2 regions of the Glaciecola sp. 2405UD65-10 genome follow, and region 2 is predicted to be linked to the other one. Evidence: predicted binding sites of a transcription regulator. Region 2 holds the regulator's gene; the other holds the start of a gene.

Region 1 (16,336 bases), on a different contig from region 2:
TAGATTATGAAAGTCTTGAGAAGCTAGTGGCTTTTCATATCGAAAATAACACACATGGCATAGTAGCCGTAGGAACTACAGGTGAATCCGCCACTTTACCTTTTGATGAACACATTAATGTTATATCGAAAATTGTTGAATATGTGGCAGGAAAAGTGCCTGTTATTGCCGGTTCAGGCGCAAATGCGACTGATGAAGCTGTTTTCTTAACTAAAGAAATTGCAAAGCTAGGTGTTGATGGTTTTTTAAGCGTTGTACCTTATTACAACAAACCTCAGCAAAAGGGCTTAATTGCCCACTTCAACGCGGTAGCAGATGCATCAGAACTTCCTCTTATTCTTTACAATGTTCCATCAAGAACGGTGCTAGATATGCAAACCAGCACGGTAGTAGAACTTGCAAAGCACAAAAATATAGTAGGAATAAAAGATGCAACGGGTGATTTGACTCGTTTAGCCGAGCTACAAGCTAATCTTCCTAAAGATTTTTTATTATTTAGTGGTGACGACGCCACCGGTTGTGAATTTATGAATAGTGGTGGTGACGGTGTCATTTCAGTTACCGCGAACATCATGCCAAATAGCATGTCGAAAATGTGTGAATTCGCGCTTGCCGGTGATAGCAAAGCATCTAAAGCAAGCGATGAGCCATTAGAATCGCTTCACCAAACCTTATTTATTGCTCCAAATCCTGTAATGCCGAAGTGGGCTTTATACAAAATGGGATTAATAAAAACACCTAATTTGCGTTTGCCGATGGTATTACCTGAACTAAATGAGCAAGCTGCAATCGAACATGAGTTGAATGTACTGGGATTAATAGAAAAATAAATGAATAAACAATTTCTCATCACCTTATGTGCGGCCGTAGTGCTTAGCGCATGTTCAAGTCCAGGTTCGCGTGAGCGAGCAACTGGCGATTACGATTATTTGGATACCAAAGGGCTTGACGAAGGCTTTCAAACGCCTGAAGAGCTTGATGCGCCTACGCGCTCTAACAGATATGATATTCCTAATTTAGACACAAGTGAGTCACGCACAGGCTTAATTGGAGATCAAGTTAGAGTTAGTTCTCCTCGACTTGTGTTACCGTTAGTTGCAGGCTCGCATGTAGAAGAGGGCAGTGAAGATGCCACCGTTTTGTTTGACCAAGTTGACGACAGCCAAGCCTTGGAAAAAACAATTTGGGATAAGGTACTCACCTACCTTGAGCAAAATAATATTGGCGTTGAAAGCTTTGATGAACAGAACAATATACTAGTAACCGATTGGGTAATTAGTAAAACGGAGTTAGATTCCAGTTGGTACGAATTCTCAAGTAGCTATGTAGAGCAAGCTAAAAGGTTCAAGTTGTCATTAGACGTGGAACCTCACGGACGTACAGCGGCGCTTACAAATGAAATTATTGCTTACATTGATGTTGATGGAAACGAAGCACTCAATAAGCTTGATCCAATAGCGAAGCGCAGTAATGAAGTAAACTTTTTAAACTACATTATTGCTGAATATGATTTTGGGCTTCGTTTAGCGCAAACCCAGCGCATTGCAAAAATTAGAGATGGTTTTAATTCTGAATTAGGGATTAACGGTGCTGATGAATCTACTATTATTGTAGACGCCCAATACAACAATACTTGGCCTCGTTTGTTGTTGGTTTTGCGTAAAATGGGCTTTGATGTAATTGACCTAGACCAATCCTCAGGCATCATGTTTGTTGCCTACAAAGGCCAAGAAGAAAGTTGGTATTCAGGTTGGTTTAGTAAAGACGAGTTGTCATTAGATAAAGAAAATTATCGTATCTTAGTAGAGCGAGTGGGTGCAAAGACTAGCGTTACGTTCAAAGATGATGAAAACATTGCGTTTACACCTAGCCAAATTACTGATCTATTCCCAGTATTTAAAGACTACATGGCTTCAGACAACCTTGATATTTAGTAGATAAATAAGAAGAGAGCACTAAACATGCAAAAAGTAAGTGAGCTGTATCGCGGAAAGGCAAAAACGGTATTCGTAACAGAAGATCCTAATAAGCTAATTTTAGAATTTCGAGACGATACATCGGCATTTGACGGTGAGAAAATTGAACAACTAAGCCGCAAGGGTGAGGTCAACAATAAATTCAATCACTACATTATGCAGCAACTAGAAGAAGCCGGAGTTAAAACCCAAGTTGAATCATTACTTTCTGACAACGAAAGTTTAGTGAAGAAGCTTGATATGATCCCCGTTGAATGTGTTGTGAGAAATTTTGCGGCCGGATCTCTATGTCGACGCTTAGGCGTTGAAGAGGGCTTAGCACTAAGCCCTCCAACGTTTGAATTTTTCCTTAAGAACGATGCTTTGCATGATCCTATGGTAAACGAAACTCATGCCATTTCATTTGGCTGGGCAACGGAAGACCAGATTGAGCAAATGAAGGTACTTACTTTTAAGGTAAATAGCATTTTATCTCCTCTATTTTTAGACGGCGGTATGTTGTTAGTTGATTTTAAATTGGAATTTGGTGTAGATGCTGACGGAAATATAGTATTAGGCGATGAATTTACGCCCGACGGCTGCCGTTTGTGGGATAAAGACACTAAGAAAAAATTAGATAAAGACAGGTTCCGCCAAGGCTTAGGCTCGGTGGTAGAGTCGTACATTGAAGTAGCTTCAAGAATAGGCCTCGATTTATAAACAATAAAAAGCCCTCATTTTGAGGGCTTTTTATTGTTTCGTTTCTATCAGTTAAGTATTTGATACACTAATACTCAATTTTGATTTCAATATTGCCTTTAGGGTGCGTGCAACAAGTTAAAATTTCATCGTCATCTATAAACGCTAAAGGGTCTAAGTTGTATTCAACACTTCCTTTTAACAACTTTGTACGGCACACTCCACAAAACCCTTCCTTGCAGTTGAATTCTGTATCAATGCCGTTTCGTTGCAAGGTTTCTAATATTGTTTCACCTGCTCTATGAGTATATTGCTTTTGCTCTAAAGTGATACTCGTCTGAGGTTTCTCAGGACTTTGAGTATCACCGGCTAAGTGAACCTTAGAATTGGGTTGTAAAGGCATTTAGATTAACCACGTTTAATCGTTATAGATCAAAATCGTCAAAGTCACCCGCGCTTACTTCCGCGTCAATTTGCGACACCAAGTATGAACTCACTTCTACTTCTTGTGGTGCTACTTGCACGTTGTCTGAACTTAAATAATTATTCATCCAAGGCAGGGGATTACTTTTACTTTCAAATTCAGTTTTTAAGCCAATTGCTGCCATACGTTGGTTGGCAATAAACTCAACGTAATCACACAATATTTCTTCATTGAGGCCCAGCATTGAGCCATCTTTGAACAAATATTTAGCCCACTCTTTCTCTTGTTGAACTGCCGTTAAGAATATTTCTCGAGCTTGGTCTTGGCATTCTAAAGCAATTTCAGCCATTTCTGGATCATCATTTCCCTTACTCCACAAATTTAGAATATGCTGAGTACTGGTCAAATGAATGTTTTCATCGCGTGCAATTAAACGAATGATTTTAGAGTTACCTTCCATCAATTCACGCTCTGCAAATGCAAACGTACATGCAAATGAAACATAAAAACGAATGGCTTCTAGTGCGTTAACTGAATTCATGCACAAATAAAGTTTTTTCTTTAGTTCGCGCATGTTAACAGGGTAGGGTTTACCTTCGTCTTCGTAGGTACCTTCGCCTTGGCTTTGATAAAGTTGCGTCGCAAATATAAGATCATCGTAATATTGCGATATATCGCCCGCTCTGCGCTTAATTTCGTCATTTACCACAATGTCATCAAATACGGAGCTAGGGTCGGTAAATAAATTTCGTAAAATATGCGTGTATGAACGTGAGTGAATCGTTTCAAAAAATGACCAAGTCTCTACCCATGTTTCAAGCTCAGGTAAAGAAATGATAGGTAAGAATGCGATGTTCGGAGAACGGCCTTGAATTGAATCAAGTAAGGTTTGATATTTCAAGTTAGACGTGAAAATGTGTTTTTCAGCATCAGTTAATTTTCCAAAATCTACACGGTCTTTACTAACATCTACTTCTTCTGGACGCCAAAAAAAACTGATTTGTTTTTCAATCAGTTTTTCAAAAATAGGGTGCTTTTGTTGGTCATAGCGCGCTACATTGACAGGGTTTCCAAAAAACATAGGTTCACGCATGGTGTCGATTGTTTTTTGGTTAAACGTCGTATATTTCATTAATTAATTGCCCGATTATAAAGTTAAGCTAGAAATTTATTATTATCATTTTAATACAGAACAGTAAGGGTTGCGTATTGCTAATTCAAACTAAAAACCAACAATACGCGATTTAGGTGTACCCTATATTTTACAGGCTCCGCCAGCGCAATCATCATCTTCTTCAATAATGACTTCTTGTGCGTTTGAATTTGCTTTATCTATTGCTAATTCAGCATCAGATTTATCAGACGCACCGTCACGAGTGTTATGGTAATACAAAGTCTTAATGCCTAATTTGTAGGTGGTTAACAAGTCTTTTAACAACACCTTCATAGGTACCTTGTTACCTTCGTATTTCCCTGGATCATAACTGGTATTTGCTGAAATGGTTTGGTCTATAAATTTCTGCATTATAGCAACCAACTGTAAATACCCATCGTTAGATGGTAAATCCCAAAGCAACTCGTATTGGTCTTTAAGACGCTTGTATTCAGGTACAACCTGTTTCAATACGCCATCCTTACTCGCTTTTATACTAATGTGACCACGTGGCGGTTCAATACCATTGGTTGCATTAGAAATTTGAGAAGAAGTTTCAGAAGGCATTAGAGCCGATAAAGTACTGTTGCGTAATCCATATTTTACAACGTCTTCGCGTAATGCATCCCAGTCATATTGAAGCGGTTCGTTACAAATTTTATCGAGATCTTTTTTGTAGCTATCAATGGGCATAATGCCTTGAGAATAGGTAGTTTCATTAAACTTAGGACATGCACCTTTTTCTTTCGCCAAGTTGTTTGACGCACGCATTAAGTAGTACTGAACCGCTTCAAAAGTTCGGTGAATAAGCGGGTTAGCACTGCCGTCTGAGTATTTAACGCCGTTCTTAGCTAAGTAATACGCGAAATTAATTACGCCTATTCCTAAGGTACGTCTACCCATAGTAGCGTTATAAGCAGCTGGAACAGGGTAATCTTGGTAATCTAATAATGAATCTAAGGCTCTAACTGACAGTTCAGCCAATTCTTCTAAATCATCTAAACTTTCTATTGCACCTAAGTTAAATGCCGAAAGAGTACAAAGCGCAATTTCGCCGTCAGGGTCATTTACGTGTTGTAGAGGTTTAGTCGGTAGCGCTATTTCTAAACACAGGTTGCTTTGGCGCACAGGTGCCACTTTAGGATCAAATGGGCTATGCGTATTGCAGTGGTCAACATTTTGTAAATAGATACGGCCAGTGTTTGCGCGTTCTTGCATAAATTGACCAAACAGTTCAATGGCTTTAACACGCTTTTTGCGAATACTGGTGTCATTTTCGTATTTTACGTACAGGCGCTCAAACTCATCTTGATCGGCGAAGAAAGCATCGTACAAGCCTGGTGTATCAGATGGACTGAAAAGCGTTATGTAGTCATCTTTAATCATGCGTGAGTACATTAACTTGTTACATTGAACACCATAATCTAAATGACGAACGCGGTTTTCTTCAACGCCGCGGTTGTTTTTAAGCACAAGTAGGTTTTCAATTTCCATATGCCATAAAGGATAAAACAAGGTTGCCGCGCCACCGCGCACACCGCCTTGTGAACAGCTTTTAACGGCAGTTTGGAAGTACTTATAAAAAGGAATACAGCCTGTGTGGAAAGCTTCACCACCTCGGATAGGGCTGCCTAATGCTCTAATTCGCCCAGCGTTGATGCCAATACCCGCACGTTGGCTTACATATTTAACAATCGCGCTAGCAGTTGCGTTGATTGAATCAAGGCTATCGCCGGTTTCAATAAGTACGCATGAACTAAATTGGCGAGTAGGGGTGCGAACACCTGCCATAATTGGCGTTGGTAATGATAGCTTGAACGTTGATGCGGCATCGTAGAAACGTTTAACGTAATCTAAGCGCACATCTTTTTCATACTTCGCGAACAAGCAAGCCGCTACCAATACATATAAAAATTGCGCACTTTCGTAAATAGCGCCACTTACTCTGTTTTGAACAAGATACTTTCCTTCCAATTGCTTTACAGCAGCGTAACTAAAGTTCATGTCTCTTGAATGGTCTATAAAACCATCCATAAGTGCAAACTCTTCTTCGGTATAATCATTAAGCAAATGTTCATCATATTTGCCTTGCTCAACCATACTTTTCACTTGCTCATATAGTTTAGGTGGCTCAAATTGGCCATACGCTTTTTTACGAAGATGGAATATCGCTAGGCGAGCAGCCAAATACTGATAATCAGGGGTTTCCGTAGTGATTAAATCAGCCGCTGATTTAATCATAGTTTCATGGATTTCTTCGGTACGAATACCGTTATAAAATTGTATTTGGGCTTTGATTTCAACTTGAGATACAGAAACGTCGTCTAGACCTTGTGCAGCCCAAGTGACTACTTTGTGGATTTTTTCTAAATCGATTGGTTCTTGAGAACCATCTCTTTTAGTCACTAGCAGGTTGTTATTCATATTAAATATGCTCTTTTAGCTCTTGTTACACGCCTACAGTGAATACTGCGACATGTTTTATTAGTCATTTTAGCGGAGTGCAGCACAAATCATTCTTTAGAATAAAGTATTCCAAGATTTTGACTCATGTGGTTAGGCACAAGATAGTGTGTCTTGGCTTGTATTGCAATCACTATATGTAGTGTTTTTTAGAAATGCGGTGTCAAAAAATTGACAGCTAATTTATGGGTTAGTATGAACTAACCCATAAATAGTAATTAGAAATGCGATCGTATATATGCAAGATATTTCGTAAAGTATTTTTGCTGAAAAAATAGCTTAATTTGGTCTATATTTTTTTATACTAAAAATTTAATCATTATCAGTAATTAGCATAAGCGATGAAAATAAAATCAGACTTTGTATTAATTTTAAAAAGCAAGTGAAACTTATGCGTTAAGCGGCAGTTGGCAAACGACAAAGTAATTCACATCTACGTTTTTGTTGTCAATATAATAAGCTTGAGATATTGGATTAAAATGCAGGCCAGTTATAAATTGAGGGCATAAATTGCTTGTCTCAATCATCTTAATTAATTCAGCTGGCTTTATAAATTTACTATGATCATGCGTGCCTTTAGGCACCATGCCTAAAATGTACTCCGCCGCCATTATCGCCATTAAGTATGACTTTATGTTTCTATTAAGCGTTGAAAAAATAACAAAACCGCCCGGTTTAACAAGTTCAGCACAGGCTTGAATAACAGATTTTGGATCTGGCACATGTTCTAGCATTTCCAAGCAGCACACTACATCATAGGATTGTGCATGCTTATTAGCCCAGTCTTCAGCCGTTGATAAAACATAATTCACATCAACTTTGGACTCTAAGGTATGTAATTTAGCGACCTCTAAAGAGGCGTCAACCATATCAAGACCAGTTACATTCGCACCTTTATTTACTAATGCTTCTGATAAAATACCACCACCACAACCTACATCAATTACCGTTTTATTAAAAAGGCCGCCAACAGCCTCCTCAATTAAATCAACACGTAAAGGATTTATATCATGTAATGATTTGAATTCACCTTCTTTGTCCCACCAAGAACTCGCGAGTTGTTCAAATTTTGAAAGTTCAGAGGCATCAACGTTGCTCATTATATATTCCTTAAGACGGGCTACTATTGCGAAAGTATAGATATTAATAATACCTCAGTTTATTCACGCGTTTTAATTTTTTCTAATATTACATACTTTTAGTTTCGCAATAGTGTGAATTTTAAACAGTCTAGGGTGTTAAGTAACAATTAGGCTGCATTTTAGCTCTTTTACACGCACGAATACGCTACTGTTTTTATCAAACTAGTGTTAGTATTATGCTAATAAACGTTAATAATAACAAAGTTATCGGTTCAGTAAGACTAACGTTCATTTATATAATGAATAGCGTCAGAAAAAGCATCGATAGAATAAAAGGAACATTTGGTTTATGTCTGATAATGCCAACGAAATTTCTCCCATTAACATTGAAGAAGAATTAAAAAATTCTTACCTTGATTACGCTATGAGTGTAATTGTAGGGCGTGCCTTACCTGATGTAAGAGACGGTTTGAAACCTGTTCATCGCCGCGTATTATTTGCAATGAATGAACTTAAAAACGATTTCAATAAGCCTTATAAAAAATCCGCAAGGGTTGTTGGTGACGTAATCGGTAAGTATCACCCACATGGTGACTCAGCGGTTTACGATACCATTGTTCGTATGGCTCAGCCTTTCTCACTTCGCTACATGTTAGTTGACGGCCAAGGTAACTTTGGTTCAGTAGATGGAGACTCAGCCGCAGCAATGCGTTATACCGAAATACGTATGGCAAAAATTGCGCATGAATTACTGGCTGACTTAGACAAAGAAACCGTTAACTTTGTACCTAACTATGATGGCCAAGAGCACATTCCAGAAGTGCTGCCAACTAAAGTACCTAACCTATTAGTAAATGGCTCGTCAGGTATTGCTGTTGGTATGGCAACAAATATACCGCCACACAACTTAAATGAAGTTATTAACGGTACTATCGCATTAATTGAAAACCCTGATATGTCGATTGAAGACTTAATCGAATATATTCCAGGTCCAGATTTCCCAACGGCAGCGATTATTAGTGGTCGCCAAGGCATTATCAACGCTTATAAAACGGGCCGAGGTAAAATCTATTTACGTGCGAAAGCTGAAATAGAAACAGAAGATAATGGTAAAGAAACTATTATTGTTCATGAAATTCCATACCAAGTTAATAAAGCTCGCTTAATTGAAAAAATTGCTGAGCTAGTTAAAGAGAAGAAGGTTGAAGGTGTTTCTGCTTTACGCGACGAGTCTGATAAAGATGGCATGCGTATTGTTATTGAAGTTAAGCGTAATGAATCTGCTGAAGTATTATTAAACCACTTATACTCCTTGACCCAGTTACAAACTGTGTTCGGCATCAATATGGTTGCCTTAGATAAAACACAGCCTAAAGTATTTAACTTAAAAGAAGTACTTGAAGCGTTTGTTTTACATCGCCGTGAAGTAGTAACTCGTCGTACCGTATACGAGCTTAAAAAAGCCCGTGACCGAGCTCATATATTAGAAGGCTTAGCTATAGCCCTTGTTAATATTGACCCGATCATTGAACTAATTAAAGCTTCTAAAAGCCCTGCTGATGCTAAAATGGCATTAGTAGCAAGTGGTTGGGATTTAGGTGATGTATCGCAAATGCTTGAAAGAGCAGGTGACGATGCGGCGCGTCCTGATTGGTTAGCTGACGAATACGGTATTCGCGATGGTTTGTACTATTTAACCGACGAGCAAGCGCAAGCTATTCTAGATTTACGTTTGAACAAGTTAACCGGCTTAGAGCATGATAAAATTCTTGCTGAATACCGTGATTTGATTGACGTAATTGCGGAACTTTTAGAAATTTTAGGCAGCTCTGTACGTTTAATGGAAGTAATTACAGAAGAATTAGTCAAAGTTAGAGACGAATTTGGTGATGAACGCCGTACTGAAATAACCGCAGCTAGCCACGACATTGATATTGAAGACCTAATTGAGCGCGAAGAAGTTGTTGTTACACTTTCACGTGAAGGTTACGTTAAGTATCAAAAACTGTCAGATTACGAAGCGCAGCGTCGTGGTGGTAAAGGTAAGTCAGCAACGAAGATGAAAGATGAAGATTTCATTGAACGATTACTGGTTGCTAATACTCACGATCACATTTTATGCTTCTCAACGCGTGGGCGCTTATATTGGTTGAAAGTGTATCAACTGCCATTAGCTAGCCGAAATGCGCGTGGCCGTCCTATTGTTAATATTCTTCCATTAGAAGAAAACGAACGTATTACTGCAATACTGCCGATTCAAGAGTTTGAAGCAGGTAAATTTGTATTTATGGCAACGGCAAACGGAACAGTTAAGAAAACTGAATTGACTTTATATTCACGTCCACGAGCTAACGGTATTATTGCTGTAAACCTAAATGACGGTGACGAACTTATTGGCGTAGATTTAACTGACGGAAGCAGCGAAATTATGCTCTTCTCAGATGCTGGTAAAGTAGTGCGTTTCTCTGAAGAACAAGTAAGAGCAATGGGCAGAACAGCTTCAGGTGTTCGCGGTATTAGAATTGGTGAAGACGAACGTGTTGTATCTTTGATTGTACCGTCAAGCGATGGTGACATACTTACCGCTACAGAAAATGGCTATGGTAAACGTACACCAGTTTCTGAATACCCAGCTAAGAGCCGTGCAACGAAAGGTGTTGTTTCAATCAAGGTTTCTGAACGTAACGGCTCAGTAGTTGGCGCTGTTCAAGTTGATGAAAGCAATGAAATGATGCTAATTAGCGACCAAGGCACATTAGTAAGAACGCGCGTTTCTGAAGTATCGTGTGTGGGTCGAAATACTCAAGGTGTTCGTTTAATTAGAACAGTTGAGGGTGAGCATGTAGTAGGGCTCCAGAAAATTGATGAAGTAATTGAAGCAGAAGAGCTCGAAGAAGCTGAACTTGATCAAGAAACATCAGAAACTACAGTAGATTCATCTGGCGACAAACCGTCGGATTCACAAGAAAGTGACCAAGCGCCTGACACAGAAGCTTAAATTTGGTTAACAATGTGAAACTTTGAAAAGGGCAGCTAAGGTATTTATACCGCTGCCTTTTTTTACGTAGGAAATCTCAATGAGTATATATAACTTTAGCGCGGGGCCAGCAGCATTGCCCCAGGCAGTATTAAAAAAAGCCCAAGCAGAATTACTTGACTGGAATGGGCAGGGCACTTCGGTAATGGAAGTTAGCCACAGAGGTAAACCTTTTATTGCTGTTGCTGATAAAGCCGAAGCTGATCTTAGGCAGTTACTTTCAGTACCTGATAATTATAAAGTGCTGTTTTTGCAAGGTGGTGGACGCGCACAATTTTTCGCAGTGCCCTTAAATCTTGCCAAACGCGGTGACTTCGCCCAGCATTTAGTGTCAGGGCAGTGGTCTAAAGGGGCTGTAGCTGAAGCTTCTAAATACATGCGTAGTGATGTAGTAGCGAGCAACTATGAAAAAGATGGCAATATTTTTGTTTCAGATCCAAGCATGTGGTCAGTGGATCCAAATGCCGCTTATTTTCATTACTGCCCTAATGAAACGGTAGATGGTATTGAAATTAGCTGGGTACCCAAAACAGGTGATGTTCCGCTAGTTGCTGATATGTCATCAAATATATTGTCAAAACAAATTAATATTGCCGATTACGGTATTGTGTATGCTGGTGCACAAAAAAATATTGGTCCTTCAGGATTAGCGGTAGTTATTGTTAGAGATGACTTATTGTCATACAGCCGCGCTGATACCCCTGCCATATATGATTATGCGCTACAAGCTAAAAAAGATAGCATGTACAATACACCACCTACCTTCTCATGGTATTTAGCGGGTTTAGTTTTTGAGTGGTTGCTTGAGCAAGGAGGCATTCAAAATATTGAAGCTATGAATGCAAAGAAATCATTAACCCTTTACGACTGTATTGATTCAAGCTCTCTTTATACCAATCATGTTGCGCCGCAATATCGTTCAAGAATGAACGTTGGTTTTCACTTAGCTGATACCAGCTTAAATGACGCGTTTTTAAGTGCCGCTGATAAAGCTGGCTTGAAAGCGCTAAAAGGGCATCGTGATGTTGGCGGCATGAGAGCAAGTATATATAACGCAATGCCTTTAGATGGCGTTGTGGCACTTACTGAGTTTATGCGCGAATTTGAAAGGACGAAAGGCTAATGGAACAACTAACTCTATCCCCAGTAAAAGAAGTTTCGGGACAGGTAAATTTGCCAGGAAGTAAGAGTTTATCAAATAGAGCCTTACTGCTTGCAGCCTTAAGCAAAGGGCAAACACGCCTTACTAACTTACTTGACAGTGACGACATAAAACACATGTTGGTTGCTTTGAAGCAATTAGGCGTAAAGTATGAACTGAGTAATAACAATACAGAATGTGTGGTAACTGGCGTTGGTGGTAAATTTTCGTCTAGCGAACCACTAAGTCTGTTTTTAGGTAATGCGGGTACTGCGATGCGCCCCCTTTGCGCCGCACTAGCATTTTCAGACGTAGACCTAGAGCTTACGGGTGAACCCCGCATGGAAGAAAGGCCAATTGGTGACTTAGCTGATGAACTAATAAATGCTGGCGCTAACATTACGTATTTAAAACAGGCGGGTTATCCCCCTTTAGCAATTAAGCCGGCTGAAATTACCACCAGCGAATTTGAAATTGATGGTAGCGTGTCTAGTCAATTTTTAACTGCGCTTCTAATGGCTGCACCTTTGTTGCAAAGGCCTATTCGTATTAAAATTAAAGGCACCTTAGTTTCTAAGCCTTACATTGATATTACCTTAGATAGCATGGCTAAATTTGGTGTTAATGTGCAAAACAACGAATACGCTGAATTTATAATAGACGGTGAGCAGTTTTACACGGCACCTGAGCACTTTCTTGTGGAGGGTGACGCTTCATCGGCATCTTATTTTTTAGCGGCGGCTGCGGTTAAGGGTGGCACTATTAAAGTAACGGGTATTGGTAAAAGCAGTATTCAAGGTGATATTGCATTTGCTGACGTTCTTGAAAAAATGGGAGCGAAGGTAAACTGGGAAGCTGATAGTATTAGTGTTACAGCCAATGAATTGCATGCAGTTAATATGGATATGAATCATATCCCTGATGCGGCAATGACTATAGGTACCGTGGCTTTGTTCGCTAAAGGTACTACACGTATATCTAATATTTATAATTGGCGAGTTAAAGAAACCGACCGTTTATTTGCAATGGCCACTGAATTACGCAAAGTAGGAGCAGAGGTTATAGAGGGCGAAGATTTTATACAAATTACGCCGCCTGATGTAATTAAGCACGCAGAAATTGATACTTATAACGACCATCGAATTGCTATGTGCTTTTCGCTTGTTGCCTTAGATGACAACTGCGGGATAACGATTAACGACCCTAAGTGCACAGCTAAAACTTTTCCTAACTATTTTGATGAATTTAATAGAGTGTGCCAAAAAGCATAAACTGTACTTTATTTTAGATTTTAAAAGCTCCATTGACGCAGTCATGGAGCTTTTTTATTGCCCATTTGCTTATAAATACTAATTGAAAGCCAGTTTAGGTGCTGTGGCGTTGCACTATTTATTGAGGGGCGTATAATCGCCGCGATTTTGAGTAACAGGAAATATTTATGCAAACAACGCATATAGTCACCGTTGACGGTCCTAGCGGGGCTGGGAAAGGCACTTTGAGCAGCATGTTAGCTGATTCATATCAATGGCATTTCCTTGATAGCGGTGCAATATATCGTGTACTAGCGGTAGCCGCATTACACCATGGAATGGAACTTGATGATATAGATGGCCTAACACCATTAGCCACAGGCTTAGATGTTACGTTTGATGTAACAAATAATGGCCATCGTATTATTTTAGAAGGTGAGGATGTTACTGATGATATTCGCACCGAAGAAGTGGGAAGTGCAGCTTCAAAAGTAGCTGCAATACCGCTTGTACGTGAGGCGCTGTTGCGTCGTCAACGTGCGTTTTCTCAACCACCTGGATTAATTGCCGACGGAAGAGATATGGGAACGGTTGTTTTCCCAGATGCCGTAGCTAAAATATTTTTGAGCGCTAGCGCAGAGGTTAGGGCGCAAAGGCGTTATGAACAGTTGAAAGCTATGGGTCAAGATGTTAGACTATCGCGCCTTTTGGCGGATATACAAGCAAGAGATGAACGAGATTTGAACAGAAGTACGTCACCTCTTCTTGCAGCAGATGATGCATTAATAATTGATTCTTCTGCCATGAATATAGCGCAAGTTTTTGAAAAAGCAAAACAATTTATAGATTCAAAATTGTTTGGTGAGTAGCAAGAACTTGCAATTGAAAACCGAGTTTAGGATGAATTTGGTATTTTTTAATAACCCCGTCGTTCTGGATCGAATGGTCGGATTAACTTAGAATTTAAATATGACTGAAAATTTTGCACAACTTTTTGAAGAAAGCCTCCAGCAATTAGAAACGCGTCCCGGCGCTATTGTAAAAGGTACTGTAGTATCAATCGATAAAGACATCGTACTTGTAGATGCTGGACTAAAATCAGAGAGTGCTATCCCTGTTGAGCAGTTTAAAGCGCTTGATGGGTCACTTGAAATCGCAGTTGGCGACACAGTAGATGTTGCTCTAGACGCAGTTGAAGACGGTTTCGGTGAAACTATTCTATCTCGTGAAAAAGCTAAGCGCCACGAAGCTTGGGTTGAGCTTGAAAAAGCATACGACGAGAAAGAAACTATTAAAGGTGTTATTAACGGTAAAGTTAAAGGCGGCTTTACGGTTGAAGTTAACACAGTTCGCGCATTCTTACCTGGTTCATTAGTTGACGTACGTCCAGTACGTGAAACAAACCACCTAGAAGGCAAAGAGCTAGAGTTTAAAGTAATCAAGTTAGACGCTAAACGCAACAACGTTGTTGTTTCTCGTCGTGCTGTAATTGAAGCGGAAAGCAGTGCTGAGCGCGATCAATTGTTAGCTAACTTGGAAGAAGGTGATGAAGTTAAAGGTATCGTTAAGAACCTAACTGACTACGGAGCATTCGTAGATTTAGGCGGTGTTGACGGTCTACTTCACATCACAGATATGGCTTGGAAGCGTGTTAAGCACCCAAGTGAAATCGTAAATGTTGGTGATGAAATCAACGTTAAAGTTCTTAAGTTCGACAAAGATAAGTCTCGCGTATCATTAGGTATGAAGCAAATGGGCAGCGATCCATGGCAAGAAATTGCTAACCGTTACCCAGAAGGCGCTAAGCTTAGCGGTGCAGTTACTAACCTTACTGATTACGGTTGTTTTGTTGAAATTGAAGACGGCGTTGAAGGTTTGGTTCACGTTTCAGAAATGGACTGGACTAACAAAAACATTCACCCATCTAAAGTTGTTAACCTAGGTGACGTTGTAAACGTTATGGTTCTTGAAATAGACGAAGAACGTCGTCGTATTTCTTTAGGCCTTAAACAGTGCATCGACAACCCTTGGGAAACGTTTGCTAAGTCTTACGAGAAAGGCGACAAGGTATCAGGTAAGATCAAGTCAATCACTGACTTCGGTATCTTTATCGGCCTAGACGGCGGCATCGATGGACTTGTTCACTTATCTGACATTTCATGGCAGAAACAAGGTGAAGAAGCAGTTCGCGAATATAAGAAAGGCGATGAAATTAGTGCAGTAGTACTACAAGTTGACCCTGAGCGCGAGCGTATTTCTTTAGGTGTTAAACAAATCGAAGAAGATCCGTTCAATAAGTATCTGACAGATAACAAGAAAGGTGCTATTGTTAATGGAACTGTAATCGAGGCCGATGCTAAAGGTGTAACTGTACAACTAGCTGAAGAAGTTGAAGGTTATATCCGCATTGGTGACTTAGCTCGTGAAAGAGTTGAAGACGCAAGTGAAGTTGTGAAAGTAGGCGAAACTATTGACGCAAAATACACTGGTGTTGACCGTAAGAATCGCGTAATTAATTTGTCAGTGAAAGCTAAAGATCAAGCAGATGAGAAAGAAGCGCTTGATAAAGTGAATAACCAGACTGAAGATGCTGGCTTTGCTAACGCAATGGCAGAAGCATTTAAAGCTGCAAAAGGCGAGTAATTGCTCTATTCGGAGCGGCTAATCTAGCCGCTCCTTCTTACACCTTTCACACTCGGTTACCCAATACATTGTACCTATACTAATATTGGAGATACACGTGACCAAATCAGAACTTATTGAACGTTTAGCACTTAAGACCGGCGAATTACAAGGCCGTGATTTAGAAAATTCAGTAAAAGAATTACTCGAGCAAATGGCTCAAACACTCCAGCGTGGCGACAGAATAGAGATACGTGGTTTTGGTAGCTTCTCATTGCATTACCGTGCCCCTAGAGTTGGCCGCAACCCTAAAACCGGCGATAAAGTTGAGCTTACAGGCAAACATGTTCCTCACTTTAAAGCAGGCAAAGAATTGCGCGATAGAGTAGACTTATAAGCAATTCTAAAAATTTGAACAAGTAGTAGGATTAGTATGAAAGGAATTGTCCTGGTCATCTTGGTAATATTCATGTTGCTAACAGCGATTGTTGTTGGCTCCAGAAATGCTGA
Region 2 (16,336 bases):
GCGCAGCCAACTAACAAACTCAATTTACACCTTAGTTGCTATAAAGAAACTAAACATTTTGAAGCCGCTATTGATATGACTAAGCAAAGCCTTACATCTACAAGCTTGCGTCACTCATTATTATCTATCCCAAGTATGACAATCAAAACTATGGCTGGCATATATTGGCAAGCCATAAAATTATTTTTTAAACGCGTTCCCATATACGCGCATTCTAAACCTCAGGAGTAACCCTATGTCTCACGCAGAACAATCGATACATGCGCTAGGTTCGTTAACAACATGGGAAAAAACGTGTCGTTCTATCTTCTTAAATGTACTTAAACGTCTTCCCCATGGTCACTTAACCATGAAAGAAAATGGCCACGTAGTTGGCGAGTTCGGAAACAAGCATGATGATTTGCATGCTGTAGTGAATATTATTGATTATAGGGCTTACCCTAAATTGCTGCTAGGCGGAAGCATTGCTTCAGGAGAAACATTTACTGATAATTTGTGGGAAACGCCTAATTTAACTAACGTAATTCGTATTTTTGCTCGAAACTTGTCAACCCTTGATAGCTGGGAAAAGCGCTTTAGTTGGCTAACTATGCCTGTATTGAAGTTAGGCCACTTCGCTAAACGAAACTCTAAAGAACAGGCTAAACGAAACATTGGTGATCACTACGATTTAGGAAACAAGTTATATACCAAGTTTTTAGATAAAAGCATGATGTACTCGTCGGCGATTTATCCCCATCAAGATGCTAACCTTGAGCAAGCGCAGTTCCACAAATTACAAACTATTTGCGAAAAATTACAGCTTAGTGAACAAGACCATTTAGTTGAAATAGGCACGGGCTGGGGCGGTTTAGCCATACATGCAGCCAAATATTTTGGTTGCAAGGTCACCACCACTACCATTTCTGAAGAACAGCATGCATATGCTGCAGCATGGATAGAAGAAGAAAACTTAGCGGATAAAATTACCTTATTAAAGAAAGATTACCGATTGCTTGAAGGCAAATTTGATAAGTTAGTTTCAATTGAAATGATTGAGGCAGTAGGTAAACAGTACCTACCGACTTTCTTTAAAAAGTGTGCATCATTAATAAAAGATGACGGCTTGATGCTTATTCAATCAATCACCATTGATGATCGCCGCTATGAAAGCTATGCAAATAGTGTTGATTTTATTCAAAAGTATATTTTCCCGGGCGGCTTTTTGCCCTCTCAATTGGTCATTAATAATCAATTAAAAAAACACACTGACTTATCAATTGCAGACGTTCACGACATAGGCCTTGACTACGCCAAAACCCTTAACGACTGGCATACTGCATTTATGTCGCAAAAATCGGCCTTAAATGATGATGGTTACGATGAGCGATTTATTCGCATGTGGAAATATTACTTAAACTACTGTGAGGGTGGCTTTTTAGAAAGAGCTATCAGTACAGTGCAACTTGTTATGCGCAAACCCCACTATCGCGATGAGCTTACGCGCTAACGCTTGTTTCAATAACCACTATTTAAGCTAGCTGAGCGCCGGCTACGGCGCTCCTCAGTGGGCTTAGTCTTCTAATACAGAAATTGGATTAGATATTTTCGCTTCACCTTGAACAATCGCTATTTCTACGCGTCGATTTTGTGCTCTTGCCCTGGCGGTATCTTCCTCTGTCATGGGCTGAGTCGCAGCCTTACCTATCACTCTCATTCTGCGTTCATCAAAACCAGGCGCTCGCCTTAATTCTTCTGCCACGGCTACTGCACGTTGCGCTGATAAATCCCAATTAGAACGATACAGTTCATTTGATACTTGAACGTTGTCACTGTGGCCGGTAATTTCTACCTTCCCGGGCATATCATTTAGCAGCACGCCTAATTTACGAATAACAGGCACAAACTGAGGTTGCAAGAAAGCTGAGCCCGCTGAAAAAGAACCGTTCTCACGAATTCGGATAATAATTTGTTGGCCTAAGTTTTCTACATCTACTGCGCCATCTTTAATTTCTTTTTGTAGTAGGTCTTCTACTTTCTTCCTATTTTTTTCTACTTGCTCTTTATTGGCCGCCGCACTTGCGGCCGCAGCAGTTTGTTTCGCGGTTTGCGGTGATTGCCCGCCTCTAAACGTACCTTTTTGCTTTTGTGTACCGCCTGCATTCTCCGACTCACCCTCTTGGAAATTAAGCATAGGTTTGGTGATATCTTGTGTGACCTGCTGTACGGTTTCAATAGGGGTAGGATCAGGCTTGCCTGGTCTAAATTCTAGGGCAACTACACTGGTACCTTTAGGAATGTCTTTTAACTCAACTTTGTTTTGTACACCAAATGCAAACTTCATAGAGCCTGCTATTTGCTTAAACTTTCTTACATCCATTTCAGAAAACGACAAAAGCAATACGAAAAAGCACATCAACAATGACATCAAATCAGCGAAAGTCCCCATCCATGCGGGCAGACCTTCGGGGGGACATTTAGGACATTCGTCATCCATTATTCAGCTTCCTCGCTAGTGCCCCGCTTACCTTCGGCGATATAACCTTTAAGCACACCTTCAATAACGCGCGGATTCTGCCCATCGGCAATGCCTAGAATACCGTCAAGTATTAGGCTCTGATTGAGTTTCTCTTCTTGCGCTCTTACATTTAATTTAAACGATACAGGCAAGCAAAATAAGTTAGCTAGCATAGCTCCATAAAGTGTAGTCAACAACGCTACCGCCATTGCAGGACCAATCGATTTAGGGTCATCCATGTTTGATAACATCGCAACCAAACCAATTAGCGTACCTATCATTCCCATTGCTGGGGCACAATCCCCCATAGCTTTGTATATTTCAGCTCCTGATTCATGGCGCTCAGTGGTATTGGTAATATCTTTGCCCATGGTGGCACGAACCACTTCAACATCGTGCCCATCTACTAACATATCAACCCCTTTTTGCATAAAGGAATTGTCAATTTCTGCTTCTTCTAGTGCTAGGAAACCGCCCTTTCTAGCGGCATCTGCCATTTCAACAATTTTTTCAATTAGCTCTTCAGGAGTTTGTAGTTTAAATGAAAACGCTTTACCGCAGACTTTACCGGCGGTTAAAAATTGTGACATGGGATATTGCATAAGTACCACGAAGATTGATCCACCAAATACAATCAGTACAGAGGGAACGTTGAAGAATATGGTGATGTCGCCGCCCATGACCATGGCCATAACCACGAAGCCCATTGCCGCAATGAACCCAATAATGGTTGCTAAATCCACTTTTCACTCCTACTCACAAATTAAAAGGTCGGTCGCATGGTGATTTAATACTTAATGCGAAAATCAGGCGCCGTAACTTAAATAAAGGATATAATTTACCTGTGTAGGTATTAACGACCAATTTACAAACTTCTTTATGTAAATTAGCGATTTTATTCACCGAATAATTGAATTTATAAGGCCTGTGGTTTAAGGTGCAAACCCGTGCTTAGCACCAACGTTTTTATGTGGAAAATATGGTATGAAAATAGAAGAAATGTCATTTGAACAAGCAATGGCTGAGTTAGACACTATTGTAATTGAAATGGAGCGTGGAGAAATTCCTTTAGATGCCTCGCTTAAACAATTTGAACGCGGTGTATCGCTTGCTAGGCACACGCAAAAACTACTAAAAGATGCTGAGCAAAAAGTCCAAGTGTTAACGCAAAACAACGGTCAAGAAAGCTTACAGCCTTTATCTGAATAATCAATTATGTCATTACCTGCGCCCTTAGAAACATTATTAACGCAAACTAAAGCCCAACTCAGCTTAGATTTTTCTGATTATTTAAGTAATTATGAACCTGCAGAAATTGAATTAGCCAAGGCCATTGAATACGCCTTGCTCAATGGCGGCAAAAGAATGCGCCCTTTGCTAGTTAATATTGTAGGGCAAATGTTGAAAATCCCCCAAAGTGACCTTAATCAGGTTGCCTTAGCCATAGAGTGTATTCACGCATATTCATTGGTGCACGATGATTTACCCGCCATGGACGACGATGACCTGCGCAGAGGTAAGCCTACGTGCCATATTCAATTTAATGAAGCCACCGCTATATTAGCCGGCGATGCCCTGCAGTGCATGGCTTTTGAAGTAATAGCGAATGCCCCGCTAAGTCAATTTGCAGATTCACAACGCATTGAATTAATACGTCATCTTACAAAAGCTGCTGGCGCCGCTGGCATGGTAGGTGGGCAGAGCATTGACCTTGCAGCAACCAATATGCAAATACCCATTGAAGCCTTGCGGAATTTACACAGTTTAAAAACAGGTGCTTTGTTGAGTGCTTGTGTACAATTGCCATGCATCCTTTGTAAGGACATTAGCCCACATAATGTGCAACTTTTGTTAAAGTATGCAAAACATATTGGCTTAGCGTTTCAAATTCAAGATGATATTCTTGACGTTACCTCTGACACAACAACACTAGGTAAACCGCAAGGTTCAGACCAAGACGCCAATAAATCAACCTTCGTTTCGTTACTAGGATTAGAGGGCGCGCAGCTAGCTTTACATGAACAACATGAACTAGCACTACAAGCTTTAGCAACTTTGCCTTACAATACACAAAACTTAATTCAGTTTTCTGAATATTTAGTTGCTAGAAAATATTAATTTCGTTGTCGCACAATTACAGTAGAAGAACACTATACACATGAGTCTTGATTTAACACATTATCCGCATTTGGCCTTAGCTAATTTACCTAGCGATTTGCGCCAGCAACCTAAATCGAAGCTCAAAAACACGGCCGATGAATTACGCCAGTTCCTACTTAATTGCGTAAGCCAAAGCAGCGGACATTTTGCCTCAGGTTTGGGTACAGTAGAACTAACAGTTGCTTTACATTACGTGTACAACACCCCTTTTGACCGCTTACTATGGGACGTGGGCCACCAAGCTTACCCGCATAAAATTTTAACAGGTCGGCGCGATAAGATGACCACCATTAGGCAAAAAGGAGGGCTTCATCCCTTCCCTTGGCCTCCTGAAAGCGAATATGACACCTTTGCTGTAGGGCATTCATCAACGTCAATAAGCGCTGCCTTAGGTATGGCTATTGCGGCTGAAAAAGAAGACAAAGGCCGAAAAGTGGTTGCCGTAATAGGCGATGGCGCAATGACGGCCGGTTTAGCCTTTGAGGCCTTAAACCACGGTGGCGATTTAAACAAAGATTTATTAGTTGTGTTAAATGACAATGAAATGTCTATTTCTGAAAACGTGGGCGCATTAAACAGCCATTTAGCGCGTTTACTTACCGGCAATTTCTTTAATTCTATCCGCGACGGCGGTAAGAAAATTTTATCAAGCGTACCGCCTATTAAAGAATTTGCTAGTAAAGCAGAAGAGCACATCAAAGGCATGGTTGTGCCTGGTACTATCTTTGAAGAACTCGGCTTTAATTACATTGGTCCAATTGATGGGCACGACGTAAATGGCTTAGTAGATACGCTAAGTAACATGCGCAACATGAGCGGACCTAAAATATTGCATGTGGTCACGAAAAAAGGAAAAGGCTACCAACAGGCTGAGCAAGACCCTATAAAATGGCATGCTGTCCCTAAATTTGATCACACCACAGAAAAATTACCTACGGCTAAGCCCAGCGCACCTACATATTCAGCCATATTTGGCCAGTGGTTATGTGACATGGCCGCTAAAGACAGCGACCTAATAGCCATAACGCCAGCCATGCGTGAAGGCTCTGGTATGGTTAAATTTTCACAAGAATTTCCTGAACAATACATAGATGTAGCCATAGCGGAACAGCATGCTGTTACCCTAGCGGGTGGCTTAGCGCGAGAGAATAAAAATGCCATTGTGGCAATTTATTCAACCTTCCTACAGCGTGGATACGATCAACTGATTCACGATGTGGCCTTACAAGAATTACCGGTATTGTTCGCAATAGACCGAGCAGGTATTGTTGGTGCCGATGGCCCTACGCATCAAGGTGCGTTTGACATAAGCTTTTTACGCTGCATCCCTAACATGATTATTATGGCGCCTGGCGATGAAGCCGAATGCCGCAATATGTTGTACACAGGGCATATAGCTAATAAACCAGCAGCAGTGCGATACCCGCGTGGCTCAGGCATGGCCGTTGATGCAACAAAACCTATGCAAGCCTTAGAAATAGGTAAAAGCCGCAGTTTAAGAAACGGTGAGAAAGTGGCTATTTTAAACTTTGGTGCCCTACTACCTGAAGCTATTGAAGCCGCAAATAAACTCAATGCAAGTTTAATAGATATGCGCTTTATAAAACCACTTGATGCCGAAGCTGTGTTAGACGCAGCTAAACAGCACGAATTACTAGTTACTCTTGAAGACGGTGCTATTATTGGTGGGGCTGGGCATGCGGTGATGCAATGTTTACAAGAAAATAAAGTGTTAGCTCACGTACTTAACTTAGGTTTACCCGATGAATTTGTTATGCAAGGTACTCAGCAAGAAATGTATAGCGAATTAGGTATTGATGCTAAAGGAATAGTAAAGGCAGTTAAAGACTTCTTTTAAGGGCTTTTGAGCCCTTAAAAGGCTTGCTTAAGTGTTTTTAAGGTAAAAGCCAGTAGATGCCATGAAGGCATGCCAGTGCCATTACGCCTGCCACTAAGTCATCTAACATGATGCCCCAGCCGCCGTGTATGTTTTTATCAATAAAGCTAATGGGCCACGGCTTTAAAATATCAAAGAAACGAAACAACACAAATCCAAGTAGCACGCTATGCCAGCTTAAAGGGATAGCAATAAACACTATCATCATACCGGCTATTTCATCCCAGACTATTGCGCCATGGTCATGTACGTCTAAATCTGCGCTCACTTGCTCGCAAATTCTAATGCCAATAATAGCGGCAATGAGTGTCACAATAATAAATAGAGATATAGGAAGATAACTCATTGCTAGTATAAGCGGAATAGCAGCAATAGAGCCCATAGTGCCTGGCATAAAGGGAATTAAACCTGAACCGAAACCAAAGCCTAAAAAGTGATAAGGATTCCGTAGATTAACTTTTGCGCGTAAAATTTTGTCCATTGCTCTGCATTATTAAATTTAAGGGGTCAATTAGAAATGCAGGTAGCCTGCGGCATTACTTACTTCAAGCTCGTATGGTTTATCATCTAAACGAAGGTCAACTTTACCCACTGCGCCGGTCATCATGCCTATATTGGCGTAGTCAATACCGTAATTATCTAGGGCCGTTAGTACACTTGTACGATGCTCTTCTGATACGGTAAACAATAATTCGTAATCATCACCGGCGGTTGTGGCATACGCTAACGCTTGTTTTAAATCAGTTACGTTAGTACCCAATTGTTCAGAAATAGGCAATTTTTCTAAATGGATGATTGCTCCTGTACTCGATGCTCGCATAACGTGCTGCAAATCTTGCAACAAGCCATCAGAAATATCGATACATGAGGTCGCCAATCTTCGCAAAGTAGTTCCAGCAAGTACTCTAGCGCTTGGGCATGAATGTCTATTCACCAAATACTCGCGCGCCGCGCTATCGCTAACTTCAAGCTTGCCAAGTAAAATATCAAGGCCAGCTCCAGCATCACCTAAACAACCGGTTACAAATATCCAATCACCAGCATTCGCACCTGAGCGCGTTAATATACTCTGTGGTGGCACTATGCCTTGTGCGGTAATGGTAATTGATAAAGGCCCTTTAACAGTGTCTCCACCTATTAATTGAACCGAATAATAATCACTTAATTCAATTAACTTATCAGAGAATTGTTGCAGCCATGTTTCATTAGCCTCAGGCAGCGACAAAGACAAACTTATCCAACTTGGTTCAGCGCCCATAGCCGCCAAATCACTCAAGTTTACAGAAATAGCCTTGTGCGCAATATCACTTGCTTTTGTGCCAGCAAGGAAATGCACGCCTTCTACTAGGGTATCAGTTGTGGTTGCTAGCAGTTGGTTTTCAGGCACTTGGGTAATAGCTGCGTCGTCTCCAATGCCAATAATCACGTCTTTTCGGGCAATATTTGACGACGCAAAGTAGCGCTGAATTAAATTGAATTCATTCAAAACTTAGCTTCTTTCGTCTTTACGAAGTGTTTTTACAGCTTTATCAAGCGCGCCATTAATAAATTTATGGCTATCTTCGGCACCAAATGATTTCGCTAGCTCAATTGCTTCGTTTATTACCACCTTGTATGGTGTATCCATACGAAGTGTTAATTCAACAGTAGCTAAACGCATAATAGCTTTTTCGATAGGATCCATTTCTTCCGGCAACCTTCCTAAATAAGGCTTATACGCTTTATCTAGGGCTTTAACATCAGCGCTAGCGCCTTGCAAAATGGCTTGAAAATATTCCATATCGACTTTGCTCATGTCGTTAGTGGTAACTATGCTCAACTCAACTTGAGACATATCATTACCACTCATTGACCATGCATACAAAGCTTGTAACGCAAGCACGCGGGCTTGCTTTCTATGAGCTGGTTTCACTTATAGCGCCTCGTCAATAGCCGCTAATACGTTAACCATTTCAAGTGCACCTAACGCAGCTTCTGAACCTTTGTTTCCGGCTTTAGTACCAGAACGCTCAATAGCTTGTTCAATAGAGTCAGTCGTTATAACACCAAATGATACAGGAAGCGTTGCATCTAAAGAGACTTGAGCAAGGCCTTTGTTACACTCACCCGCTACGAAATCAAAGTGAGGTGTACCGCCACGAATTACAGCACCTAATGCAATGATGCCATCAAATTTACCACTAGCAGCCGCTTTTTTAGCTACAATTGGCAACTCATAAGCACCGGGTACGCGAATTACAGTGATGTCGTCAGTGTTAACTTCACCGTGACGCTCTAAAGTATCCAAAGCGCCGTCAAGCAAACTTTCTACAACAAAGCTGTTGAAACGAGAAACAATAACAGCAAATTTCTTACCTGTTGCGCGAATGTTACCTTCAATAATGTGCATTTATATGTGCTCCTATAAAAATCGGCGCGAATTGTAGCACAAGCCAACGCCCTTTAGTGTACTTTTTAGTACAAATGTTCAACAAGTTAAATTTATTTTTCGTCGTGTATATATTCTACAACTTCAAGACCAAAACCTGACAAAGCAGAATATTTAACGGGCTTACTTAATAAACGCATTTTCTTAATACCCAAACTAGCGAGTATTTGACTTCCCACACCTACAGTACGCGATGAACCTTCCCACACTTTGCCTTTAGCAATGCTGTTGTTGTCTTCCGCTTCAAATTGTTTGACTTGTGATTCAAGATCTTCTTTTTTACCTAATACAACAATAACGCCATTTTCTTTCGCAATACGTTGCATAGCGCTGTCTAAAGACATAGACCTATTAATAGCACGTGTAGAGCCTAAGAGATCACTTAAAGAGTTTTGCAAATGCACTCTCACCAAGGTCGGCTCAAGTTCACTAATTTCACCTTTTTGCAAAACAAAGTGTATTTGTTCATCAATCACATCTTTATAAGTGGTTAAGGTGAACTCGCCGTGCACGGTAGGCAATTTACATCTTGCCACTTTTTCGATCGTAGTTTCATTTAAATTACGATACTCAATCAAATCAGCAATAGTGCCAATTTTTAAGTCATGTTGCTTAGCGAACTCTTCAAGTTCAGGGCGTCTTGCCATGCTACCATCAGGATTAAGTATTTCGACAATCACACCGGCTGGCTCGCAACCTGCTAATCTGGCTAAATCAACACCGGCTTCAGTATGGCCCGCACGATTTAGTACCCCTCCCTCTTTTGCAATTAATGGGAAAATATGGCCGGGTTGAACAATAGATTCACTGGTCGCATCTTTTGCTACTGCAGCTAGCACTGTTTTTGCTCTGTCGGCAGCTGAAATACCGGTGGTCACACCTTCTGCCGCCTCAATAGAAACCGTAAAATTAGTTGAAAACTGTGCGCCATTATTATCTACCATAAGGGGTAGCTTTAAGGTTTCACAACGCGCTTGCGTCATAGGCAAACAAACTAAACCGCGTGCATGGGTAACCATAAAGTTAATGGCTTCGGGCGTTACGTGCTCGGCCGCCATGATCAAATCGCCTTCATTTTCACGGTCTTCGTCATCCATTAAAATGACCATTTTGCCCAATTTAATGTCTTCTAATATTTCTGCCGTTGTATTTAATGCCATTGCTTATCCGTTATTGTTGTTCGTAATTATTGATTATTATTTTAAATAGCCGTGCTGCGCTAAAAATTCCATACTAATATCTTTCTTGGTAGGCTCAGCGGCTTTATCACCTTGCAATAAGCGCTCTAAGTAACGCGCAATTACATCAACTTCTAAATTAACCTTTGAGCCTGCCGTGTAAGTGCCAAATACGGTTTCTTGCAGTGTATGGGGAATTAGCCATAGCATGAATGATGCACCGTCTACCTCGTTTACGGTTAAGCTTACGCCATCAACCGTTATTGAGCCTTTATGCGCTATGTACTTTGCAATTTCGCTAGGCGCTTTAACCCAAACTTCAATATAGTTTGTGTGTTTATTGATTCTTTCAACTGCACCCACGCCATCTACATGCCCACTCACAATATGGCCACCAAAGCGACTATCAGCGCGCATGGCTTTTTCTAAATTGACTTGTGTATTAGTTCGGTAATCGGCAAAGGCGGTGTGCTTTATTGTTTCGGAAGATACGTCTGCCGCGTAATAATCTTGCCCCATGTCAACCACGGTTAAACAAACACCGTTAGTTGCAATGCTATCACCCAAATGCACATCAGCCATATCTAGCTTACCCACGTTAACAACTAGCCGATAGTTGTCACCTAAGTCAGTTAAGCTCGAAATGGTTCCTACTGATTCTATAATACCTGTGAACATGTTTGTGTAATAACCTCTTCAGCGTAATTTATTGTCTTCAATTAAAACGAATGGTGGTGCGTATGTCAGGCCCTACTTTTGTAAGGTCAGTAATTTTGCCTTTACGAGCGTTTGACAAAACTTGTGGTGACGTAAAATTAGTCAAGTGCCTACCTTGCTTACCTAGTAAAACAGGCGCTTGATAAATTATCAATTCATCTACCAAGTTATGATCTAACAAGGCACCGCTCAAACTCGCCCCGCCTTCTACCCATAGCCTATTAATTTGTAATTCGCCTAAGGATGACATAAGCGCATGTAAATCAACAAATTCTCTACTGCCGCCCTTTATACTTGGCAACTGTTTTTGCGTAACTTGCGCATGATTTAAATTTTCATTATGCGCAAGATTATAAACTAAGCTTGGGTGGGCGTCGTTAAACAATTTATAGGCCTTAGCGTTAAGGCGATTTTGGCTATCAATAATAACACGCAAGGGTTGTTGCTCTCGCCATAGAAATTGCTCAGCAATGGCGCTTTCTAGTTCATTTACTCTTACATTAAGTTGGGGGTTATCAGCAATAACGGTATCAGCACCTGATAAAATAGCACATGAACTGGCGCGCTGAGCCTGAACATCACGCCTTGCTTGCGGGCTTGTAATCCATTTGCTTTCGCCGTTTTCTAATGCGGTTTTACCGTCTATGCTAGCGGCAAGTTTTACAGTTACGAAGGGCTTATTGTTATGCATTCTATGAAAAAAGTGTTCGTTAAGCTTTTTCCCTTGCTCTTCCATTAAACCTGATTGAACTAAAATACCCGCCTGTTCAAGTATTGCGATGCCTTTGCCAGCCACTTTAGGATTAGGATCGGTGCAAGCAATAACAACACGCTTTACTCCCGCATTCACCAGCGCTTTTGCACATGGCCCTGTTCTGTTGGTATGCGCACACGGCTCAAGTGTTACGTAAGCACAAGCATCTTTTGCCAATGTGCCAGCTTGCTGTAAAGCGTTAACCTCGGCATGGGCTTGCCCTGCTTTAACATGAAAACCTTCGCCTACTACTTGCTTATTTTCGCCTACAATTACGCAGCCAACGTGAGGGTTGGGTGTTGTGGAATAAGTACCCTTTTGCGCTAAGCGAAAAGCCAATGCCATCATTTGTGCGTCAAAAGGGGTAAATAAATTAGTCATCTGATAAACGAGCTATTTCTTCGCCAAACTCTTTGACGTCTTCAAATGAGCGATAAACAGAAGCAAAACGCACGTAGGCGACTTTGTCGAGTTTTTTCAGTGATTTCATAATTAATTCACCAATAAACTCGCTGCTCACTTCGCGTTCACCCGTTGCACGAAGCTCAGATTTAATTTTAGCAATGGTTTGATGTACTGATTCGGTGCTTACTGGGCGTTTTTCTATTGCGCGCTGCAGGCCAGCGGCAAGTTTATCTTCGTTGAAAGGCTCGCGAGTTAAGTCACGCTTAATTACTTTAGGCATCACCAACTCAGCCACTTCAAAGGTAGTGAATCTTTCAGTGCACTCTAAACATTGGCGTCTGCGCCTAATTTGCTCACCGCCAGCCACCAATCTAGAATCAATCACTTTGGTTTCTTGGGCACTACAAAATGGACAAAACATGGCACATTACTCCTAGTATTTTAGCGCTCACGGGGTAAAAACACGCTTTTACAAAACGCTTCCCGTGGTATTAAAAAACAACAAAGCCGGATTACTCCGGCTTTATTTTTAATCTTGAATCTCTGTATTAGCCATATACAGGGAACTGTTCACATAAAGTAACAACTTCTTTGCGCACGCGCTCTATCACGCTTTCATCGTTAATGTTGTCAAGCACATCACAAATCCAGTTTGCTACCTGCGATGCTTCAGCTTCATTAAACCCTCTGCGTGTTATTGCAGGTGTTCCTATTCTAAGACCACTTGTTACAAATGGAGAGCGAGGGTCATTAGGTACTGAATTTTTATTAACCGTTATGTTAGCACGACCTAGGGCTGCATCGGCATCTTTACCTGTAATTTCTTTATTGATTAAGTCCAATAAGAACAAGTGATTTTCTGTACCATTTGACACTACAGTATAACCACGATCTTGCAGTACTGAGCACATTGCCTTGGCATTTTTTAACACTTGTTCTTGATACGTTTTAAACTCAGGCGCTAAGGCCTCTTTAAATGCAACCGCTTTAGCCGCAATCACGTGGCACAAAGGGCCGCCCTGATTACCTGGGAATACTGAACTATTTAATTTTTTATAAATAGTCTCATCGCCACACGCTGATAAAATCAATCCACCACGAGGGCCGCCAAGCGTTTTATGAGTAGTAGTGGTTACCACATGAGCATGAGGAAGCGGGCTTGGGTATATACCCGCCGCGACTAAACCAGCAACGTGAGCCATATCAACCAACAAGTACGCGCCTACTTTATCAGCAATTTGTCTAAAACGAGCCCAGTCAACAATGCCCGAATAAGCTGAGAAACCACCAATAATAAGTTTTGGCTTATGCTCAAGAGCTAAAGCTTCAACGTTGTCGTAGTCAATTACACCCGTTTCAGGGTGTAATCCATACTGAACTGCGTTGTATGTTTTACCTGAAAAGTTAACATGAGAGCCGTGAGTTAAGTGGCCGCCATCAGCTAAGCTCATACCTAATACGGTATCGTTAGCCTCAATTAAGGCCATAAACACGGCTGTATTGGCTTGTGAACCGGCATGTGGTTGTACGTTTGCGTAATCACAATCAAACAATTCTTTTGCGCGGTCAATAGCTAATTGCTCGGCTACATCTACATGTTCACAACCACCGTAATAACGTTTACCTGGGTAGCCTTCTGCATATTTATTAGTTAACTGAGAGCCTTGCGCTTCTAATACGCGAGGGCTGCAGTAGTTTTCAGATGCAATTAATTCAATGTGATGTTCTTGACGCTGCTTCTCTGCCTCCATAGCTGAGAACAACTCAGGATCAAAATCGGCGATATTCATATTGCGTGAAAACATAAAAGGCTCCTATGGGCGCTAAAGTGTGTAGCGAATCAAAAATAAGGGTATAAAAACGCCGATATTGTAGCGTTTTTATTCACTTTGTATAGTGGCTATTCTGAATAACTAATAGCCATTGTGTAAACTTGCTGAATTTCTTTATGCGCGGTGTTTACTTTGCTTGCTCTAAACGTTTAATTCTTTCTATCATTTTTGATAGTTGGCGGCTATAAACCGTATTTTTCTGCCACTCTTTGCTAGGTAAAGCAGGCATTCCCGATGAATACACACCGGCTTCTTTAATAGATTTCGTTACCATAGAGTTGCCGGTAATTTGTACTTTATCGGCAATATCAATGTGCCCATTTATAGCGCAGCTTCCAGCAATAACCACATATTTGCCAATAGTTGTACTGCCGGCAATACCCGTGGCACCACATATACAAGAGTGGTCACCCACTTCTACGTTATGCGCAATATGCACTAAGTTGTCAATAATCACGTTTTTACCAATAATGGTGTTGTCTAAAGCGCCTCTATCTATGGTGCAATTGGCACCAAATTCTGTATCGTCGCCCACCGTTACGGTACCTGTTTGAGGTATTTTTACCCACTGGCCTTTGTCATTAGCATACCCGAAGCCGTCACTTCCTATTACGGTGCCACTATGAATAGAAACGCGATTACCTAACTCCACTCTATGGTATATGCACACATTTGCGCGCAAGTTAACGCCATCACCTAAAATAGCGCCCTCACCTACAAAGCAATTAGGACCAATAACACAGTCATTGCCTATTTGTGCGTTTTGCGCAATTACGGCTCCGTGTCCTACACTCACATTGGCGCCAAGTGTAGCGCTTGAATGTATTGTGGCGCTGCTTGAAATATCGCTAGCTTGCACAGGCGTGTTATCAAGTAATTGTGCGGCCTTCGCAAAGCCTACATAAGGGTTTTCAACTATAATTGCGTTGCCTTGGTAAGCTTCGGCATCTTTAGCACCTAAAATAACGCCACCGGCTTTGGTATTGGCAAGATCTTTTGCATATTTACTATTTGATAAAAACGACATTTGATGCGCTTGTGCTGTTAGCAAATTTGCCATTTCAGCTATTTGTGTAGTTTCGTCACCTTTAACGGTGCCACCAATGTGATTAGCAATTTGAGCTAATGTCATCATCGACATATTGCATTCCTATATAAAATGTAAATTTAAAGACTGTTTATGCGCTAATGGTAACACATTTTTTTTCACTTACTTAAGCGAGTAATCTAGACTACAATACTGCCCTTAGCATTTGACTACACCGAAAGGTTAAGGTCATTATGAACAGCGCTTAAATGCAGGAAAACCAATAAGATCACTGCACGAGCGCTCTCAATATCACGTCAATAAAATAGGTACTTACATTCGCATGGCTCAATACGTATACAGTATGCATAGAGTGGGCAAAATTGTTCCACCGAACCGACACATTCTTAAAAATATTAGCTTAAGTTTTTTCCCTGGCGCAAAAATAGGCGTACTTGGTTTAAACGGAGCTGGTAAATCAACCTTACTTAAAATTATGGCCGGCATTGATACCGATATTGAAGGTGAAGCAAGGCCCCTTACTGACTTAAAAATTGGTTACTTACCGCAAGAACCGAAGCTTGACGAAACAAAAGATGTACGTGGCAATATTGAATTGGCAGTAGCTGATGTAATGGATGCGCTTAAACGTATTGACGCAGTATACGCCGCGTATGCCGAGCCAGATGCTGACTTTGACGCCTTAGCAAAAGAGCAAGGCGAACTTGAAGCCATTATTCAATCTAAAGATGGTCATAACATTGATAACGTCCTTGAGCGTGCTGCCAATGCTTTGCGCTTACCGCCTTGGGATGCCGATGTAACTAAGCTGTCAGGTGGTGAGCAGCGCCGTGTTGCACTGTGTAAACTGCTACTTGAAAAACCTGAAATGCTGTTGCTAGATGAACCTACCAACCACCTAGATGCAGAATCGGTGGCGTGGCTTGAGCGCTTCTTGCATGACTACGAAGGCACGGTAGTGGCTATTACCCATGATAGATATTTCCTTGATAACGTAGCGGGATGGATACTAGAACTTGACCGCGGTGAAGGTATTCCATGGGAAGGTAACTATTCGTCATGGCTGGAACAAAAAGATGCGCGATTAGAGCAAGAAGAACGCGCTGAAAACGCTCGCCAAAAGTCAATCAAGCAAGAACTTGAATGGGTACGTAGCAATCCGAAAGGCCGCCAAGCGAAAAGTAAAGCGCGTATGTCACGCTTTGAAGAGCTCAATACCGGTGATTACCAAAAACGTAACGAAACCAATGAGCTGTTTATCCCGCCGGGAGAACGTTTAGGTGACAAAGTAATTGAAGTACAGCATCTTAAAAAGTCATATGGTGACAGGCTATTAATTGATGACCTATCATTTACGGTTCCTAAAGGCGCAATTGTAGGCATAATTGGCGCTAACGGCGCGGGTAAATCAACCCTATTT

Evidence for each region. The regulator NrdR, encoded in region 2, represses ribonucleotide reductase genes. The targets are predictions, from matches to a motif close to AAACACNANATNTNGTGTTT.
Region 1: a site for NrdR is predicted at 6,823-6,842, ahead of nrdA (class 1a ribonucleoside-diphosphate reductase subunit alpha). Genes of this name have one in related genera too.

The regions. Positions count from the first base shown of each region.
Region 1 covers NZ_JBMEUF010000001.1:504,954-521,289, forward strand. Annotated here, with positions in the region: gene dapA (4-hydroxy-tetrahydrodipicolinate synthase) at 1-830, shown strand, start outside; gene bamC (outer membrane protein assembly factor BamC) at 831-1,934, shown strand; gene purC (phosphoribosylaminoimidazolesuccinocarboxamide synthase) at 1,962-2,675, shown strand; gene yfaE (class I ribonucleotide reductase maintenance protein YfaE) at 2,743-3,057, opposite strand; gene nrdB (class Ia ribonucleoside-diphosphate reductase subunit beta) at 3,080-4,210, opposite strand; gene nrdA (class 1a ribonucleoside-diphosphate reductase subunit alpha) at 4,334-6,655, opposite strand; gene ubiG (bifunctional 2-polyprenyl-6-hydroxyphenol methylase/3-demethylubiquinol 3-O-methyltransferase UbiG) at 7,084-7,794, opposite strand; gene gyrA (DNA topoisomerase (ATP-hydrolyzing) subunit A) at 8,126-10,774, shown strand; gene serC (3-phosphoserine/phosphohydroxythreonine transaminase) at 10,854-11,936, shown strand; gene aroA (3-phosphoshikimate 1-carboxyvinyltransferase) at 11,936-13,225, shown strand; gene cmk ((d)CMP kinase) at 13,393-14,073, shown strand; gene rpsA (30S ribosomal protein S1) at 14,174-15,847, shown strand; gene ihfB (integration host factor subunit beta) at 15,939-16,223, shown strand; gene ACOI22_RS02335 (lipopolysaccharide assembly protein LapA domain-containing protein) at 16,260-16,336, shown strand, end outside.
Region 2 covers NZ_JBMEUF010000003.1:307,093-323,428, reverse strand. Annotated here, with positions in the region: gene ACOI22_RS16665 (DUF1365 domain-containing protein) at 1-231, shown strand, start outside; gene ACOI22_RS16660 (class I SAM-dependent methyltransferase) at 236-1,489, shown strand; gene ACOI22_RS16655 (flagellar motor protein MotB) at 1,553-2,476, opposite strand; gene pomA (flagellar motor protein PomA) at 2,476-3,240, opposite strand; gene ACOI22_RS16645 (exodeoxyribonuclease VII small subunit) at 3,482-3,706, shown strand; gene ACOI22_RS16640 (farnesyl diphosphate synthase) at 3,713-4,615, shown strand; gene dxs (1-deoxy-D-xylulose-5-phosphate synthase) at 4,656-6,515, shown strand; gene ACOI22_RS16630 (phosphatidylglycerophosphatase A) at 6,553-7,035, opposite strand; gene thiL (thiamine-phosphate kinase) at 7,066-8,040, opposite strand; gene nusB (transcription antitermination factor NusB) at 8,044-8,466, opposite strand; gene ribE (6,7-dimethyl-8-ribityllumazine synthase) at 8,467-8,943, opposite strand; gene ribBA (bifunctional 3,4-dihydroxy-2-butanone-4-phosphate synthase/GTP cyclohydrolase II) at 9,036-10,142, opposite strand; gene ACOI22_RS16605 (riboflavin synthase) at 10,179-10,838, opposite strand; gene ribD (bifunctional diaminohydroxyphosphoribosylaminopyrimidine deaminase/5-amino-6-(5-phosphoribosylamino)uracil reductase RibD) at 10,876-12,012, opposite strand; gene nrdR (transcriptional regulator NrdR) at 12,005-12,457, opposite strand; gene glyA (serine hydroxymethyltransferase) at 12,585-13,841, opposite strand; gene lpxD (UDP-3-O-(3-hydroxymyristoyl)glucosamine N-acyltransferase) at 13,996-15,009, opposite strand; gene ettA (energy-dependent translational throttle protein EttA) at 15,239-16,336, shown strand, end outside.